3 regions of the Enterobacter nematophilus genome follow, and region 1 is predicted to be linked to each of the others. Evidence: predicted binding sites of a transcription regulator. Region 1 holds the regulator's gene; each other region holds the start of a gene.
The links. Region 1 encodes PhoB, which activates phosphate uptake and scavenging genes when phosphate is short. Its sites were predicted from a motif close to CTGTCATAAAACTGNCNNAT; they were not measured.
Positions count from the first base shown of each region.

Region 1 (6,139 bases):
GCCCCGTGGTTAAACAGTTTGTTGCCGTTGATTAATGAGCGTTCGATGCGACCTGACGCCCTGCAGCACGATCCCAGATAACCGCCAGAACCAGTGCAACAACGGTAGGCATCAGCCAGGCCAGGCCCTGCTCGGACAGCGGCAGACGCTGTGTCCAGGCTGGCAGAATTTCAGCGAACGCTGATGCTTTAATCCCGTCAAGGATACCAAAAATCAGGCTGATAAACATGGCTGGCGCAATAATTCGTGAGGAGTTATGCCACCACGGACGGGTGAAGCTCAGCACCACCAGCACGATGCACGGCGGATAGATCGCCGTCAGCACCGGAATAGAGACCTGAATCAGGTGGCTCAGACCGAGGTTAGACACCGCCATGGAGAAGATGCCGAGGATAAACACCAGGGTACGGTAAGAGAGCGGCAGATACTGCGCAAAGAACTCTGCACAGGCGCAGGTCAGGCCAACCGCGGTTACCAGACACGCCAGGAAGATCAGCGCCGCCAGCAGCATGCTGCCCGCCCCACCGAAGGTGTGCTGAACGTAAGCGTGCAGGATAGCCGCACCGTTCGCGTTCTGATCGACCAGCATCGCGCTATCGGAGCCCAGGCGGAACAGCGCCAGATACAGCAGCGTCAAGCCCACACCGGCCATCAGGCCAGCCCAGATGGTATAGCGGGTCAGCAAACGCGCTTCGGTCACGCCGCGGGAACGCGCGGCGTTAACGATAACGATACCAAACACCATCGCGCCCAGCGTATCCATCGTCAGGTAGCCGTTCACAAAGCCGTTAGAAAACGCGGCGTTTTTATAGGCATCCATCGCGTCGCTAATCGGGCCGGCTGGCCAGATGATGGCCGCCACGGCCAGCACGATCAGCGCCACAATTTTCAGCGGCGCCAGGAAGTTACCGACCGTGTCCAGCAGCTTGCCCGGATAGAGGGAAACCAGAATAACGATGGCGAAATAAATCAGGCTGTAGATGAACAGCGGCATCGCGCCGTCGCCGGTCAGCGGGGCGATACCCACTTCGAAGGAAACGGTCGCGGTACGCGGGGTAGCAAACAGCGGACCAACGGCCAGATAGCAGACGGTTGCCAGCAGAACGCCAGCCACTTTGCCAATCGGGGTGCTGAGGCTATCCACGCCGCCACCGACTTTCGCCAGCGCGATAACGGTCAGTACCGGCAGACCCACGGCAGTAATCAGGAAACCAAACGCGGCGGTCCAGACGTGTTCACCCGCCTGTAAGCCAACCATTGGAGGGAAAATGATGTTGCCTGCGCCAACGAACAGCGCAAATGTCATAAAGCCCAGCGCGATAATGTCACGCGATTTTAAGTGATGGGTCATAAAACCTTACTGCCTGTGGATGTGGTGTTGAAAACGTTGAGATTTTCGATTTCCCTGACGGGACGATACAGCCGAAAATTTGCTCAATTTCAGCGGGAAATGCTCCCGTCCTGGCGTGGAGAAGAATAGTTTTTCGATTTACCACGCAAATACAGTCGGTCTGACAGTATCTGGGGGGCAATTTAAACGCTTATAACGTTTAAAGGCAAGGAGGGATCGCAAAACCAGAACAATATGCCAGTATGAAAACGCACACCAGAACAATGCGCTAATTATAGGAAAAACCCATGGCTAATCATGCGAACAAAAAACAGCCAACCGTATAAAATTCACACGCGTTTCGCTTGACTGCAAAGCAAACGGGCCAGCGATTGCTGACCCGTGGAAAGGTAAAATGACACGCCTGCCGTCAGGCGCTTTTTTTGGCAATTAATCGTTCCGGGATAACGAAACTGAAGCGGGTTCCCTTACCCAGGGTACTCTGGATATCAAGACGGCTTTCATGGTGATTCACCGCGTGTTTCACAATCGCCAGCCCCAGGCCGCTCCCCCCCGTCTGCCGCGATCGCGCTTTATCCACCCGGTAGAAGCGCTCGGTCAGGCGCGGAATATGCTCCGGGGCGATCCCCGGCCCGTTATCCTCCACGCTAAACTCGGCGCCTGCCGGCGTATGCTGCCAGCGCACCACGATATCCGTCCCTTCCGGCGTATGGTTTACCGCGTTGTACACCAGGTTGGAGATGGCGCTACGCAGTTCATCCTCGCTGCCCAGCACCTTCAGCGTATTGTCGACGTCAAAGGTCAGCTGATGTTTTTTATGGCTTAACGTCTGCGCTTCACGCTCGACGACGCGCAGCATCATGGGCACATCAATGGTGTCATTCAGCGCAAGCGACGGCGCCGCTTCAATCTTCGACAGCGTCAGCAGCTGCTTCACCAGCCCTTCCATACGGTGCGTTTGCTCGCGCATCGTATGCAGCGCTTTTTCACGCGGCGCGCCTTCCAGGGTTTGCTCCTGCATCATCTCCAGGTAGCCCTGCAGCACGGTCAACGGGGTGCGTAGCTCGTGGCTGACGTTGGCGAAGAAGTTACGACGCGCCCCTTCCAGCTGGTGCATCTGGGTCACGTCGCGCGCCACCATCAGCCACTGGCGATCGCTGTAGGGCATCACGCGGATTTCCAGATGGCGGCCGTTATTCAGCTTCAGATTGTGGGGACGGGTGAAATCACGCTTTTTAAGATACAGCGTGAACTCGGGATAGCGCAGAAGGTTGAGGATGTTCTGACCATTATCGTCCGGCCAGCGCAGGCCCAGCAGCTGTTGCGCAAGCCCGTTACACCAGAAAATAGTTCCTTCTTCTGTCGTCAGGATCACCGCATCCGGCAGCGACTCTGCGCCGCTGCGAAAGCGTTTGATCAGGCTTCCCAGCTCGCGACGGCGCTTTTTATTACGCATCTGCATCTGGTGCAGGCCGTACAGCAGCGGCTCCCAACTGCCGCTTCCCGGCGGCGGCGTCATACTGCGGTCAACCCACAGCCACCAGGAGAGACGAAGCAGGTTCCAGAAATGCCAGACTAACAGCCCGGTAACCGCCGCCAGCAGAAACCACGGCAGGTGCCCAATAATGGCCCCCAGAAGGAGGGCCGGAATACAGCATAAGATCAGTTCAAAGACGAGCCTTTTCCATGACAGACGTTCCAGCACGCGTCACACTCCTGTCATTGTTCAGAAACGGGTCGAGAAACGATAACCCGTGCCGCGGACCGTCTGTACCATGCGATCGTGGCCGCTCAGTTCCAGCGCTTTTCGCAGGCGGCGGATATGTACGTCAACCGTCCGGTCTTCGACATACACGTTAGTTCCCCAGACGTTATTCAGCAACTGCTCGCGGCTGTAAACGCGTTCCGGATGGGTCATAAAGAAGTGCAGGAGTTTAAATTCGGTAGGCCCCATGTCGAGGGGATTTTCGCCGGTCATCACGCGGTGTGACGTAGGATCAAGGCTCAGGCCCTGCATCTCAATCACCTCTTCCACCGCCATCGGCGAAATACGGCGCATGACGGCCTTAATGCGGGCAACCAGCTCTTTCGGAGAGAAAGGTTTAGTAATGTAATCGTCCGCGCCGGTCTCCAGACCGCGCACGCGATCCTCTTCCTCTCCGCGCGCCGTGAGCATCACAACCGGGATGTCGCGGGTCAGCGCTTCACGCTTCAGGTGTTTGATAAACTGCAGTCCGGAGCCGCCGGGCAACATCCAGTCAAGCAGAATCAGATCGGGCCAGGGTTCATTCAGCTGGTTCACCGCGCTGTCATAATCTTCCGCTTCAACCGGCTGGAAGCCATTTTGTTCGAGCACGAAGCACACCATTTCACGAATTGGAGCTTCATCTTCTACGACCAGAATACGTCTCGCCATACTTTGCCCTGTCTTATCTTATTTAAGTTACAAGTTTGTAATGCGGCGCCATTATGCGTCAGATTTATGACAGATTTATGAAAAACAGTACCACTATAAATGGCAAACTGTTGTTTTATTACAGCGGTTATTTTCCTCTCCCTGACAGTTTATAATCGCCCGCATCGTTTTTCGCCACGGATCTCCTATGCGCATACTTCACACCTCGGACTGGCATCTGGGTCAAAATTTTTACAGCAAAAGCCGTGCGGCTGAACATGAAGCGTTCCTGAACTGGCTTCTGGAAACGGCCCAGGCGCACGAGGTGGATGCCATTATTGTGGCGGGTGACATTTTCGATACCGGTTCGCCGCCGAGCTATGCGCGTGAATTGTATAACCGCTTCGTGGTGAACCTGCAGCAGACCGGCTGTCATCTGGTGATTGTCGCCGGTAACCATGACTCCGTCGCCACGCTCAATGAATCCCGCGATATCCTGGCGTTTCTCAATACCACCGTGGTCGCCAGCGCCGGGCACGCGCCGCAGATCCTGAAAAAACGCGACGGATCGCCGGGCGCGGTACTGTGTCCGATTCCCTTTTTACGCCCGCGGGACATCGTACAAAGCCAGGCGGGACTGTCGGGCGCGGAAAAGCAGCAGCATTTATTACAGGCCATCACCGACTATTATCACCAGCAGCACGCACAAGCCTGTGCCCTGCGCGGTGAACAGGCCATTCCGGTCATTGCCACCGGGCACCTCACCACCGTCGGGGCCAGCAAAAGTGACGCGGTCCGCGAGATCTATATCGGTACGCTTGATGCCTTTCCCGCGCAAAACTTCCCGCCCGCGGACTACATCGCGCTCGGGCACATTCACCGCGCCCAGGTCATCGGCGGCTGCGAGCATATCCGCTACTGCGGTTCCCCTATTTCGCTCAGCTTCGATGAAACCGGCAAAGCCAAATCCGTACATCTGGTGAGCTTTGATGAGGGCAAACTCAGCGCCGTCGAGACGCTGGAAGTGCCGGTCACCCAGCCGCTGGCGGTGCTGAAGGGCGATCTTGCCGCGATTACGGAACAGCTTGAGCAGTGGCGCGGCGCGGAGCTTAACCCGCCCGTCTGGCTGGATATTGAAATCACCACCGATGACTACCTGCACGATATGCAGCGGAAAATTCAGGCGCTGACCGAAGAGTTGCCGGTAGAGGTGTTGCTGGTGCGCCGCAGCCGCGAGCAGCGCGAGAAAATTCTGCTCGGCGCCCAGCGCGAAACGCTCAGCGAACTGCGGGTAGAGGAGGTATTTGAACGCCGCCTGTCGCAGGAAGAGATCGATGATGCGAAGCGCGTCAGGCTCAACGAGCTGTTCAGCCATACCCTGCACGCCCTCAATGACGAGGAAGAAAACGCATGAAAATTCTGAGCCTGCGCCTGAAAAATCTCAACTCCCTTAAGGGCGAGTGGAAAATTGACTTCACCGCGGAGCCTTTTGCCAGCAACGGCCTGTTTGCCATCACCGGCGCAACCGGCGCGGGTAAAACCACCCTGCTCGACGCCATCTGTCTGGCGCTCTACCACGAAACGCCGCGCCTGAATAAGGTCTCTCAGGCGCAAAACGACCTGATGACGCGCGATACCGCCGAGTGCCTGGCGGAAGTAGAGTTTGAGGTGAAAGGCGTCGCCTATCGCGCCTTCTGGAGCCAGAACCGGGCGCGCAACCAGCCGGACGGGAACTTGCAGGCACCGCGAGTGGAGCTGGCCCGCTGCGAGGACGGCAAGATTCTGGCCGACAAGGTCTCGGATAAGCTGGAGCAAACCGCGGCGCTCACCGGGCTGGACTACGGCCGCTTTACCCGCTCAATGCTGCTCTCGCAGGGGCAATTTGCCGCCTTCCTGAATGCCAAACCGGCCGATCGCGCAGAACTGCTGGAAGAACTCACCGGCACCGAAATCTACGGCCAGATTTCCGCGATGGTGTTTGAGAAACACAAAGCCGCCCGCAGCGTGCTGGAAAAATGCGAGGCGCAGGCGGCGGGCGTCGTGCTGCTCAGCGAAGAACAGCAGCAGCAGTTGCAGCAAAGTTTGCAGGCGCTTACTGACGAAGAGAAAACCCTGCTGGCCCAGCAGCAAAGCCAGCAGAAAGATTTTCAGTGGCTTACGCGCCATGACGAGCTCTTGCGGGAGCAGCAGCGCGTTACCGCCCTGCAGCAGCAGGCGCAACAGGCGCAGTCGAACGCGGCGCCGGAACTGGCAAAACTCCAGCTTGCCCAGCCCGCCGCCCAGCTCCGTCCGCTCTGGGAGCATCAGCAGGAGCAAACCGCACGTCTGACGCAAACCCAGCAGCGAATTAACGAAGTAAATACTCGCTTACAGGCCAAAACCGCACTGCGCGC
Region 1 covers NZ_JAPKNE010000006.1:119,527-125,665, reverse strand. The annotation lists gene brnQ (branched-chain amino acid transporter carrier protein BrnQ) at 32-1,351, opposite strand; gene phoR (phosphate regulon sensor histidine kinase PhoR) at 1,761-3,056, opposite strand; gene phoB (phosphate response regulator transcription factor PhoB) at 3,078-3,767, opposite strand; gene sbcD (exonuclease subunit SbcD) at 3,955-5,160, shown strand; gene sbcC (exonuclease subunit SbcC) at 5,157-6,139, shown strand, end outside.

Region 2 (6,139 bases), on a different contig from region 1:
CCGTAATACCCATACGATGTGGGTAATCGCATAGTGCGTTTTGTTAAACTGAGGTTAAAAGAAAATTATGATGCGAATCGCGCTCTTCCTGCTCACCAACCTGGCGGTGATGGTGGTTTTCGGGCTCGTGCTAAGCCTGACGGGAATTCAGTCGAGCAGCGTTCAGGGTCTGTTGATTATGGCGCTGCTGTTTGGTTTTGGTGGCTCTTTTATTTCCCTGCTGATGTCAAAGTGGATGGCGTTGAAATCCGTAGGCGGTGAGGTAATTGAACAGCCGCGTAACGATATGGAACAGTGGCTGATGAATACGGTGGCGCAGCAGTCTAAGCAGGCAGGCATCGCCATGCCGCAGGTTGCTATTTATCATGCCCCGGATATTAACGCGTTTGCTACGGGTGCCCGTCGTGATGCGTCGCTGGTTGCCGTGAGCACCGGATTATTGCAGAACATGAGCCGCGACGAAGCCGAAGCGGTTATCGCGCACGAAATCAGCCATATTGCCAACGGTGACATGGTGACCATGACCCTGATCCAGGGCGTGGTGAACACCTTCGTTATCTTTATCTCCCGTATTCTGGCGCAGATTGCGGCTGGCTTCATGGGCGGCAACCGTGATGAAGGTGAAGAGAGCAACGGTAACCCGCTGATCTACTTCGCCGTATCGATGGTGCTGGAACTGGTGTTCGGTATCCTGGCGAGCATTATCACCATGTGGTTCTCTCGTCACCGTGAGTTCCACGCGGATGCCGGCTCTGCGAAGCTGGTGGGTCGTGAGAAGATGATTGCAGCCCTGCAGCGTCTGAAAACCAGCTACGAGCCGCAGGAAGCGAACAGCATGATGGCCTTCTGCATCAACGGCAAATCAAAGTCGCTGAGCGAGCTGTTTATGTCTCACCCGCCGCTGGATAAACGTATTGAAGCGCTGCGCAGTGGGGAATATCTGAAGTTACGCTAAGTGCTTAAACAAGCCGGGCTGGAGAAGACTCCGCCCGGCTTTTTTTATGCCTGAACGTCGGGTTGGGTTACGCGCAATCCGCTGACGATGGCCGCCAGGGTGGCAAGAACGCCTGCGGTGAGAAGCGCAACGTGGTTGCCGTTTTGCCCGGCAAGGTTAAACATCAGGGCAACCAGCGCCGCCCCGGTGCTTTGCCCCAGCAGACGCGCGGTCCCCAGCATGCCGCTGGCACCTCCACTGCGGCGGCGCGGTGCCGCGGTAATAATGGTGTGGTTGTTGGGGGACTGAAAAAGGCCAAACCCGGCACCGCACAGGATCATGCGCCAGATGATATCCAGATCGGTTGGAGATGACGGAAGCAGCGCCAGCGCGAAAAGACCTGTAGCCATCACTGCCAGCCCCACCGCACCTAACAAACCGGCATGTACACGTTCTATTAAATAACCGGCAAGCGGTGCCATCACCATCGTCGCCAGCGGCCAGGGGGTTAACAACAGCCCGGTCTCCACTTCGGAACGTCCTATCACGCTTTGCAGAAAGAAGGGCAGTGAAACCAGAGCCAGCATCTGGGCGCAGAATGAGCAGACGGAGGTGCAGATGGAGAGCGAAAAGAGGGGAATTCGCAGCAGATCGACCGGCAGTAAGGGCACCGGCAGGGCAAGCTGGCGGCGAACAAAGAAGAAGCCGATCGCCAGCAGGGCGACAAGCTCCACGGCGGTAAGCATCAGGGATTGACCCTGCGCAAAACCGCTCAGGGCGGTAATCAGCAGACCAAAGGTGAGCGCATTCATCACCGCGCTTGCCACGTCAAAGCGCGGCATGCTGCTTTTCGGGCCGTTAGCGGGCAGAAAACGCAGGGCAAAGAAGATAGCCACGATACCCAGCGGCACGTTTATGGCGAACAGCCACTGCCAGGAGGCGACAGAAAGTATGGCTGCTGCAATGGTTGGCCCGGCGGCAGATGAGACCGCGACAATAAACGAGTTTATCCCCATGCCTCGCCCCAGATGACGCTGCGGATAGATCAGGCGGATTAGCGCCGTATTGACGCTCATCAGCGCCGCGCCGCCAAAACCTTGCGCGATGCGCGCCAGCGTCAGCGTATGCAGAGAGTCCGAAAGGGCGCACAGCAGCGATGTGAAGGTAAATACCACCAGCCCGCACTGATATACCCGACGGTAGCCGAACATATCGCCCAGAAAAGAGAAGGAGAGCAGGGAAACCACAATCGCAATCTGATAGGCGTTAACAATCCATATCGAACTGGCCGGGGAAGCATGCAGATCGGTGGCAATGGTGGGAAGGGCAACGTTCGCAATCGCGCCGTCAAGGACGGCCATTGAGATACCAATAATAATCGTAGCGATAGCGCCATACCGCTGGGGCAAAGGCAGTCCATCGGAAAGGTTCTTTTCCATCGGGGATAAATAGCTCAGAGTGAAATTATTCTCAGGGTAACTATTTTAGCATCGTTAACACCGTTTTATGTCGCAGATTTGTAACGAAGTAAACGCGGATTGATTGCAGGTAACATGACGGGAATTTATAATAAAAACCGGTTCTGATTTTTATAAAACACTCTCTATGAGGTGGTAAATGGCAATTGCGGATTTGGATAAACAGCCAGATTCTGTTTCTTCCGTGCTGAAGGTGTTTGGCATCTTACAGGCGCTCGGGGAAGAGCGTGAAATTGGTATCACAGAGTTGTCACAGCGCGTGATGATGTCAAAAAGCACCGTTTACCGCTTTTTGCAAACCATGAAATCACTGGGTTACGTTGCACAGGAAGGCGAATCTGAAAAATATTCTCTGACGCTGAAACTGTTTGAACTGGGTGCCCGGGCATTGCAAAACGTGGATCTGATCCGTAGCGCGGATATTCAGATGCGTGAGATCTCCCGCCTGACCAAAGAGACTATCCACCTGGGTGCGCTGGATGAAGACAGCATTGTTTACATCCATAAAATTGACTCCATGTATAACCTGCGTATGTATTCTCGCATTGGTCGTCGCAACCCGCTTTACAGCACGGCCATTGGTAAGGTTCTGCTGGCGTGGCGAGATCGTGAAGAAGTTAAACAGATCCTCGATGGCGTAGAGTACAAACGCAGCACTGAACGGACCATTACTAACACCGATGAGTTATTAACGGTGCTCGACAAGGTGCGTGAACAAGGGTACGGCGAAGATAACGAAGAGCAGGAAGAAGGGCTGCGCTGTATTGGCGTTCCGGTGTTTGACCGCTTTGGCGTCGTAATCGCGGGGTTGAGCATCTCTTTCCCCACGCTTCGCTTCTCGGAAGAGCGCCTGCACGAGTACGTGGCTATTCTGCATACCGCCGCGCGTAAGATTTCTGAACAGATGGGTTACCACGACTATCCGTTTTAACCCAGGCTAACATAAAAAACGCCGCATCTTTGCGGCGTTTTTTATTCGTCGTTAACGCTGTGGCTTAGCCATTATCAATCACGACGGAGGTCTTACGCAGTACCGGGCAGTTGGTTAACCCAATGATCCCGCTATCCGAATGGAGATACTGCGCCGTGCTGACTCCCTGTGCTGTTAAATACTTACATTGAATGCCTAACCCTGCGGCGTTTTCGGTGCTTCCCACCAGCACGCCATAACCCGTTAAAAGCAGGCCAATCCAGAGTATCGCCAGTGCAACAATTGTACGAATAATTAAGCGCATTATTACCTCTTTATCGTTGTTATCATGACGATAGCCTAAACGGTTTACGTAATGAAACAAGTGCAGGATTCTGAAAAGAGCCTGATGGCGCTACAGTTAGTCCTTGTTTAAGATAACCGTGATAACCTGGTCATATCAGGTCTTTAAACGGAGTGTGGAGTGAAAAAAATACGCTGGGTGATTCTGATTATCGTGCTGATAGCGTGCGTGGTGTTGTGGACGCAGACTATCAACGTGATGTGCGATCAGGATGTACAGTTTTTTAGCGGCGTTTGCGCAATCAATAAGTTTATTCCGTGGTAGCACGCATTTTTTCTTCAGGTGATTTCCTTCCTTCGCGCCAGTGGTAAAATAGACGTTTTTATTGAGGTGGTGAAATGGGTGAGTTACTGAATTCAGGGCTGCTAAATATGGCATCCCTGACGATCTCTTTGGTTGTTCTGCTGGTGGGGCTGGTCATTTGGTTTTTCGTAAACCGTGCCAGTTCACGTACCAACGAGCAGATCGAACTGCTGGAAGCGCTGCTTGAGCAGCAAAAGCGACAGAATGCGCTGTTGCGTCGTCTGTGCGAGGCTAACGAGCCGGAAGAGAAAGAAGTATCAAAAGAAGCGGTCGCTGAAGAGAACAACGATCAAGACGATTTTATTCGCCTGGTGGCTGAACGCTAATCGTATGATTCCGGGAGGTGGCTGTGGTCTGGAAAAATCCCTGGTATGACCCCTCCCTGCAGCATCACACCCCAAACGGTTTTCGTAATACCACTTCTGCAGGACACCAGCCTGGCGATCTTGACCGCTGGCGCAAAGAGCGTAAAGAAGCCGGCTTACCGAAGCCGCCTGCCCTCGGCTACGATGACTTTATACGGCAGTGGTGGCAACCGGCCGATCTTCAGCAACCGCAGGAGGATGGGGCGTGGTGGCTCGGACATGCGAGCATACTGCTGCAGCTGGACGGCAATATCCTTCTTACCGATCCCGTTTTTTCACGGCGCGCTTCTCCGCTCCCTTTCTTAGGGCCGCAGCGTAGAACGCCTCCGGCACTCTCTGTCGATCAACTGCACCAGCTTGACGCGGTCGTTATCTCGCATAACCATTACGATCATCTTGATGAATTCACCGTTCGCCATATTCTCAAACGCTTTCCCGACGTCAGCGTGTTTGTTCCTTTAGGCCTGGGCGGCTGGTTTCGTCGCCGGGGCGCAAAACAGGTGGTTGAGCTCGACTGGTGGCAGAGTTTTACCTGGCAGGGGATGACATTAACCGCCGTACCGGCGCAGCACTGGAGTATGCGCACGCTCTGGAACCGCAATCGTTCATTATGGTGCGGCTGGGTCTTTGAAAGGCGGCATCACCGGTTCTGGTTTAGTGGCGATACCGGCTATTCGCCCGAGCTGCTGTTGATACCGGAACGTCTGGGGAAAATTGATGCTGCAGCATTGCCCGTTGGCGCCTATGCTCCGCGATGGTTTATGGCCGTACACCATATGGATCCTCAGTCTGCCGTTGCGCTGTGGCAGCAGTTAGGTTGCCCTCTGGCATTCCCTGTTCACTGGGGCGTGTTTGAGCTGGCGGATGAAGCGCTGGATGACCCCATAAAAGAATTAACTGACGCGCTGGACAGTGTAGCACCAGTTAATAATTCTTTCAGGATACTGAAAATTGGCGAATATTTACCCTTATAAACGAAGCGACAAATTGTTGCATATATTGTGTATGTATTCGGTGCCTGGAAAGTTTTATTTTTATCGAAACGTTTTGCTTGCCTTGTTTTGATGCAGAGTCATAAAAATTTCATTATTTTGGTGCATAACACTGTTTATTACCTGATGCATTTTAATACAAAAGGGTGCGGATTATTAACATCGCTTTTGGCTGAAACAATACGGTCACGTTACAATGATTTAAGCATAAGTTTTCACAATTTGTTCTAACTCAATCAACGCCGAAGATTTCTTTTCCCGTCTGCTGGACGCATTGTAATGATTGAGCTATGTTAAAAAAGTCTTAGATTACAGCGGCTGCGCAAGCAGCGTTGAGTCTGTGTAAGGGAGTATAGCCGTCTGTTTGTGAAGCGCATAATTGTGCAAATCCTTACAGACAGTGTTCGAATTTGTGCGGCGGATCGAGACATGTTTAAAAATGGCTTGCCATATTAAACATAGTGTGTGATAACACGTTTTGGGTCAAACGAGGTACAGTTCTGTTTATGTGTGGCATTTTCAGTAAAGAAGTCCTGAGTAAACACGTTGTCGTTGAATACCGCTTCTCTGCCGAACCTTATATTAGTGCCTCATGCAGTAATGTCTCAGTTTTATCTCAGTTAATGCCTGCGGGCTAAGAAAACACTCTAAGGAATTTTGCAAAATGGCAAAGATTAAAGGTCAAGTTAAGTGGTTCAACGAGTCTAAAGGTTTTGGTTTCATTACTCCTGCTGACGGCAGCAAAGACGTGTTCGTACACTTCTCTGCAATCCAGGGTAACGGCTTCAAAACT
Region 2 covers NZ_JAPKNE010000002.1:543,645-549,783, forward strand. The annotation lists gene htpX (protease HtpX) at 68-955, shown strand; gene OSH03_RS09240 (MFS transporter) at 1,000-2,373, opposite strand; gene kdgR (DNA-binding transcriptional regulator KdgR) at 2,552-3,343, shown strand; gene OSH03_RS09250 (YobH family protein) at 3,408-3,647, opposite strand; gene mgrB (PhoP/PhoQ regulatory lipoprotein MgrB) at 3,807-3,950, shown strand; gene OSH03_RS09260 (YebO family protein) at 4,025-4,315, shown strand; gene OSH03_RS09265 (MBL fold metallo-hydrolase) at 4,339-5,328, shown strand; partial or broken gene OSH03_RS09270 (DUF2627 domain-containing protein) at 5,853-5,997, shown strand; gene cspE (transcription antiterminator/RNA stability regulator CspE) at 6,011-6,139, shown strand, end outside.
Region 2: the regulator PhoB is predicted to act here: its motif matches at 2,441-2,460, upstream of kdgR (DNA-binding transcriptional regulator KdgR).

Region 3 (6,139 bases), on a different contig from region 1:
TTTCTGATCCCGATGTCTGAACAGCCGGTGGATTTAATGGCGATTGATGCCGACGATCACGAAGTGTACGGCGAAGTGAACATCGACCAGCTTCTGCTGCCGCCAAAAGAGCTGATGACCTACCCGAGCGTGCCGGCGACGCGTGAAGCCGTCGAAGCCATTGGCGAAGCGGATTTAATTCTGATCGGTCCCGGCAGCTTTTATACCAGCCTGATGCCGATCCTGCTGGTGAAAGAGCTGGCGCAGGCGCTGCGTCGCACCCCTGCCCCGATGGTCTATATCGGTAACCTCGGCCGCGAGCTGAGCCCGGCGGCGGCGAGCCTGTCGCTGGCGGACAAGCTCAATTTGATGGAGCATTACGTCGGGAAGAAGATCATTGACGGCGTGGTGGTGGGGCCAAAGGTTGATGTGTCAGGGATTGACGATCGTCTGGTGGTGCAGGAGCCGCTGGAGGCCTCAGACATCAAGTATCGTCACGACCGCCACCTGCTGCGTGAAGCGCTGGAGAAGGCGATTCAGGCGTTGGGTTAGGTTCGTTTGGTGCGGCCTGATGCCCTCACCCCGGCCCTCTCCCACGGGGAGAGGGAGAAAACAACGCTTACTCACGATGCCGCGATAAACAGATCCCGCAGCTGATGAAGCTGGTCGCGGATCTGCGCCGCCTCTTCGAATTCCAGGTTCTGGGCGTGCTGCATCATTTGCCCTTCCAGCTCGTGGATTTTCTGCTGCAGCGCCTTCGGCGTCAGCACGACGGTATCTTCTTCCACCACTGAACGCGCCTTGCCGCGGCCTTTCGCTTTGGTCTTCGCAATGTTCTGACCCAGCGCCAGAATATCCACCACCTTCTTGTTCAGCCCCTGCGGCGTGATGCCGTGCTCTTCGTTGTAGCGCTGCTGTTTCTCGCGGCGGCGTTCCGTTTCGCCAATCGCTTTCGCCATCGACGGGGTGATTTTGTCCCCGTACAGAATCGCTTTCCCGTTGACGTTACGCGCGGCGCGGCCAATGGTCTGGATCAGGGAGCGCTCAGAGCGCAGGAAGCCCTCTTTATCGGCGTCCAGAATCGCCACCAGCGAGACTTCCGGCATATCCAGACCTTCTCGCAGGAGGTTGATCCCCACCAGCACGTCAAACTCGCCCAGACGCAGATCGCGGATGATCTCCATACGCTCCACGGTATCGATGTCCGAGTGCAGATAGCGCACCTTCTCACCGTGTTCTTCCAGATACTCGGTCAGGTCTTCCGCCATGCGCTTGGTGAGCGTCGTCACCAGCACGCGCTCGTTGATGGCGGAACGGGCCCGGATCTCAGAGAGCAGATCGTCCACCTGGGTCGCCACCGGGCGCACCTCGATAACCGGGTCCAGCAGCCCGGTCGGACGGACCACCTGGTCGATCACCTCATCGCCGGATTTCTCCAGCTCGTAGTTGCCCGGCGTGGCCGACACGTAGATAGTTTGCGGCGCCAGCGCCTCAAACTCTTCAAACTTCATCGGACGGTTATCCAGCGCTGACGGCAGGCGGAAGCCGTACTCCACCAGCGTCTCTTTACGCGCGCGGTCGCCGCGGTACATCCCGCCGATCTGCGGGATCGTGACGTGGGATTCGTCGATCACCAGCAAACCGTCGGCCGGAAGGTAGTCAAACAGCGTCGGCGGCGGCTCGCCCGGCCCGCGTCCGGAGAGGAAGCGCGAGTAGTTTTCGATGCCCGAGCAATAGCCCAGCTCGTTCATCATTTCCAGATCGAACTGGGTGCGCTGGCTCAGGCGCTGCTCTTCCAGCAGCTTATTGTTGGCCAGAAGCACCTTACGGCGCTCTGCCAGCTCCTCTTTGATCTCTTCCATCGCCTGCACGATACGCTCGCGTGGCGTTACGTAGTGCGTTTTAGGGTAGATGGTAAAACGCTGGATCACCGACTCAACGTGGCCGGTCAGCGGGTCGCACAGCGACAAACGTTCGACCTCTTCGTCAAACAGCTCGACGCGCAGCGCCATATCGTCCGATTCCGCCGGGAAGATGTCGATCACCTCACCGCGAACGCGGAACGTCCCGCGCTGGAAGGCCTGGTCATTACGGGTGTACTGCAGCTCGGCCAGACGGCGCAAAATCGCGCGCTGATCGATGATCATCCCCTGCGTCAGGTGCAGCATCATCTTCAGATAGAGGTCCGGGTCGCCCAGGCCGTAAATCGCCGAAACAGACGCGACCACAACCACATCGCGACGCTCAAGCAGCGCCTTGGTCGCAGACAGTCGCATCTGTTCGATGTGTTCGTTCACTGAAGCATCTTTCTCGATGAAGGTGTCAGAGCTCGGCACATAGGCTTCCGGCTGGTAGTAATCGTAGTAGGAGACGAAATACTCCACCGCGTTTTCCGGGAAGAACTCTTTCATCTCGCCGTAAAGCTGTGCCGCAAGGGTTTTGTTAGGTGCGAGCACCATCGTGGGGCGCTGCAGGTCAGCGATCACGTTGGCGACAGTAAACGTTTTGCCCGAGCCGGTTACCCCCAGCAGCGTCTGGTGCGCCAGCCCGTCCTCCAGCCCCTCTTTAAGACGACGGATCGCCTCAGGCTGATCGCCAGATGGGCGGAAAGCAGAATTCAGTTTGAACGGTTTACTCATGGGCGACGACCTGATGACGTTATAAGCGGCAGGTGAGTAATTTTACTCGTTGTTGGCAGGAATGCCAGTAAAAAACACTGGATGAAAAACCAGTGGCGTGTCAGGATATTTAGCGTAGCGGCGGAGTCATTAGCGCGTTAGCGGACAAAATTTAGGCTCCGACGAGATAAAAAACCAGCGAGGCTGGGTTATCCCCAGAACTTTTTCTTTTTTAACATTTGTCAAGCCAGGTAATGATAGTTTTATGGCAACGAGTGACACTTTCATTACGGTAATTGCTTTTATCTAAGCAGTTAAATTTTAAACGATATTTTCTAAAGCCGCGTTTCGCGTCAATTTGGGCGAAAGCCGCGTCTTCTCTCGCTTATCGCGTGTTTTCTAACTCTAATGCACATGGTTATCCACAGGAATAGTGGATAACTGCTTCCAGCCCGTGTAGACCGCCGCTCAGCAAATTCCCGGATTTTCCCACGAGGCGGCAACAAAAAATTTTTATAGCTATTTTTTGACGATAAACAGTTGAGTCATTCATAACCAACAGATGCGATCCTGCTCACATTTCAGCCATTTTCCGTCCTGCACCACGACTCAACATTCCCGGCACCGCCGATGTGCAAGCCACGCGTTTTTACCCTGCTCTCCTGTGGCTTATTCCTAAAAAAGGCGTTTTTTTAATCGATTTCAGGTTTCTGGCAGGAGTTTTGCAGCTTCACATCAGGCCTATCCCTACGCATTTTTAAGGAGAGAAAGATGTTGAGTCTGCGTGCAGTGAATCAGTTTTACGGAAGCCAACATACGCTATGGAACGTGGATTTAGATTTTCCGCAAGGGATGTGTACAGGCGTTGTTGGCCTGCCGGGGATGGGCAAAACCACCCTCATGAACTGCATTACAGGAAAAGTGCCCGTCGATAGCGGCACCATCATCTGGCATGAAGCGGGCGCACCGCCGCGTGATTTGCTTAGTCAGCCACCGGAACAGCGTTCAGGGCCGGGAATAGGCTATGTGCCGCAGGACAGGCGTATTTTTTCTCAGCTGACGATTGAGGAGAATCTGCATATTGCCATGCGGGCGGTGGGGAAACCCGACCCGGCGGCGAAAAGCGACGTGTACGATCTGTTCCCGGAACTTTACGCGCGACGTCAGACGCGGGGCAATGCTCTTTCGCCAGAGGATCAGTATCAGCTCGCCCTGGCGAATGCGCTGGTCAACCGCCCGCGGATGCTGATTCTGGATGAGCCCATGCACGGCGCGGGACACGGCTTTGCCCAGAAGCTGGCGCAGCTGCTGGTGCGCTTAAACCGGGAGTTAGGCATGACGGTGCTGCTGGCGGAGCAGCAGCTGTCGTTTATCCGCCGGGTGGCGGATCGGTTTTGCATGCTTTATCGCGGGCGTAACGTGGCGCAGGGCCACGTTAGCGAGCTGAACGATGAGCTTATTGCCCACTGGATGTCGCGGGAAGCAAGACGCTGAGGTCGAGATAGCGACCGGTTTCGGCCTGCTCAGCATCGCCAGCAATCCAGGGGATTTCCCCGAGGAACGGCGCCGGGAGCACGCGCTTGAGGGTCGCCAGATACTCCTGATGCCGCCTGCCCGGCGCAACCACGTCGTTAGCTATCCAGCCTGCCAGCGTCAGCCCTGCCTGCTGAACGGCCTGCGCGGTCAGCATGGCGTGATTGATGCAGCCCAGCTTCACGCCGACGACCAGAATGACCGGAAGCCGCTCGGCCTGCACCCAGTCAGCAAAGGTCTGCGTGTCCGAAAGCGGCGTAAACCAGCCGCCCGCGCCTTCCACCAGCACCCAGTCGGCCTGGCTTTCCAGCGTCCGTAACCCGGCAGACAGCACGGCGAAATCAATCGGACGGCCTTCGTCAGCGCTGATAATGTGCGGCGACGTCGGCTCGGCAAAGGTGTATGGATTCACCGCCGAATAGGCAAGCTCAAGGCTACTGTTACGCTGGAGCGCCAGCGCGTCGGTATTGTGTAACCCTTCCGCCGTCATCTCGCTGCCGGAAGCCACGGGCTTATATCCGGCGGTGTTTTTTCCGAGCAGTCGTGCCGCCTGCAGCAGCGCAGCGCTGGCAACCGTTTTGCCCACTTCCGTATCCGTGCCGGTAACAAAATAACGTTCAGTCACGTTCGATAATCCCATGAAAAAGTTGATAAGAGAGCGGGAAAAGGCCCCGCTGCTGCGGCCAGGCCAGCTCCAGGCGCTGCAGCTGCCCCCGGGTCAGCGGTTTTTTCTCCCGCCCGGCGTGCAGGTGCGTGGCGCCGATGCCCTTCAGAGAGCGCATGGCGCTGAACGCGTCGCTAAAATTAAGCGTGATGGTCTGCACCGTGCTGCGACAGCGCCAGCCTGCCAGCGCCTGCGTCACCTGCTCATGCGATAAAAAGCGGTTTGCGTGCGGCTGCTCATCCACCGCTTTCCACGCCTGATTCAGCTCCGGCAGCGAACTTTCGAGCAAGGTGGTAAAGGCCACCTTTCCGCCCGGTCGTGCGACGCGATAAAGCTCGCGTAACGCCTGCGGAAGGCTGCTGCACCACTGGACCGCCAGATGGCTCCAGACCAGATCGAACTGCGCATCCGCCAGCGGGATAGCTTCGATATCCGCCACGACATAGTGGTGCGCAGCCTGCTGCTGACGCGCCTCGTCCAGCATGGCGGGCGACAGGTCGATAGCCGTCACCTCGCTCCCCGCCCCGCGCCAGTAGCGGCTGTTGCTGCCGGGACCGCAGCCGGCGTCCAGCACCTGCGGGAAGTGGTTCTCGCCAAGCGCGGCCAGAAGCCCCTGAGCGCTCTGGCGCTGGAGTTCATCGTGCTGCGAATAGCTGCGCGCGGCCCGGCCAAACGCCGCCGCAACGGCCTGCTTATTCACCCTCATCATGAAGCGCCTCCAGCAGCGTCTGGATATCCTGCGCCTCATGCGCCGCCGTCAGGGTTAAGCGCAGACGCGCCGTCCCCGGCGGGACGGTCGGCGGACGAATGGCCGTAACCCACATCCCCCGCTCGCGCAGCGCCTGGGCCAGCGCCAGCGCGCGGCCGTTTTCGCCGACAATCACCGGCTGGATGGCGCTCTGCGAATCGGGACTCTGGAAGGGAAGCGCCGCCAATCCCTGACGGAAGCAGGAGATGTGCTCTGCCAGCCGCTGACGGCGTTCATCCCCTTCTGCGCTGCGGATCACCGCCAGCGACGCCGACAGCGCCACGGCCTGCGCCGGGGGCATGCTGGTGCTGTAGATGAGGTGACGGGCAAACTGCAGCAGATAGTCGGCGACAGATTCGCTGCACAGCACGGCGGCGCCGCTGACGCCGAAGCCTTTGCCGAAGGTAACCACCAGCAGTTCCGGCTTCACGTTTTGCTGATGGGCGCTGCCGCGTCCTTCATCGCCCATCACGCCAGTGCCGTGGGCGTCATCGACCAGCAGCCAGGCGTTTTGCCGCTTTGCGGCCTCGTGAAGCGCGGCAAGCGGCGCGCTGTCGCCGTCCATGCTGAACACCCCTTCCGTCACCGCCAGCTGTT
Region 3 covers NZ_JAPKNE010000001.1:1,159,063-1,165,201, forward strand. The annotation lists gene yvcK (uridine diphosphate-N-acetylglucosamine-binding protein YvcK) at 1-531, shown strand, start outside; gene uvrB (excinuclease ABC subunit UvrB) at 603-2,618, opposite strand; gene OSH03_RS05505 (ABC transporter ATP-binding protein) at 3,369-4,091, shown strand; gene bioD (dethiobiotin synthase) at 4,054-4,755, opposite strand; gene bioC (malonyl-ACP O-methyltransferase BioC) at 4,748-5,503, opposite strand; gene bioF (8-amino-7-oxononanoate synthase) at 5,487-6,139, opposite strand, start outside.
Region 3: the regulator PhoB is predicted to act here: its motif matches at 2,850-2,869, upstream of uvrB (excinuclease ABC subunit UvrB).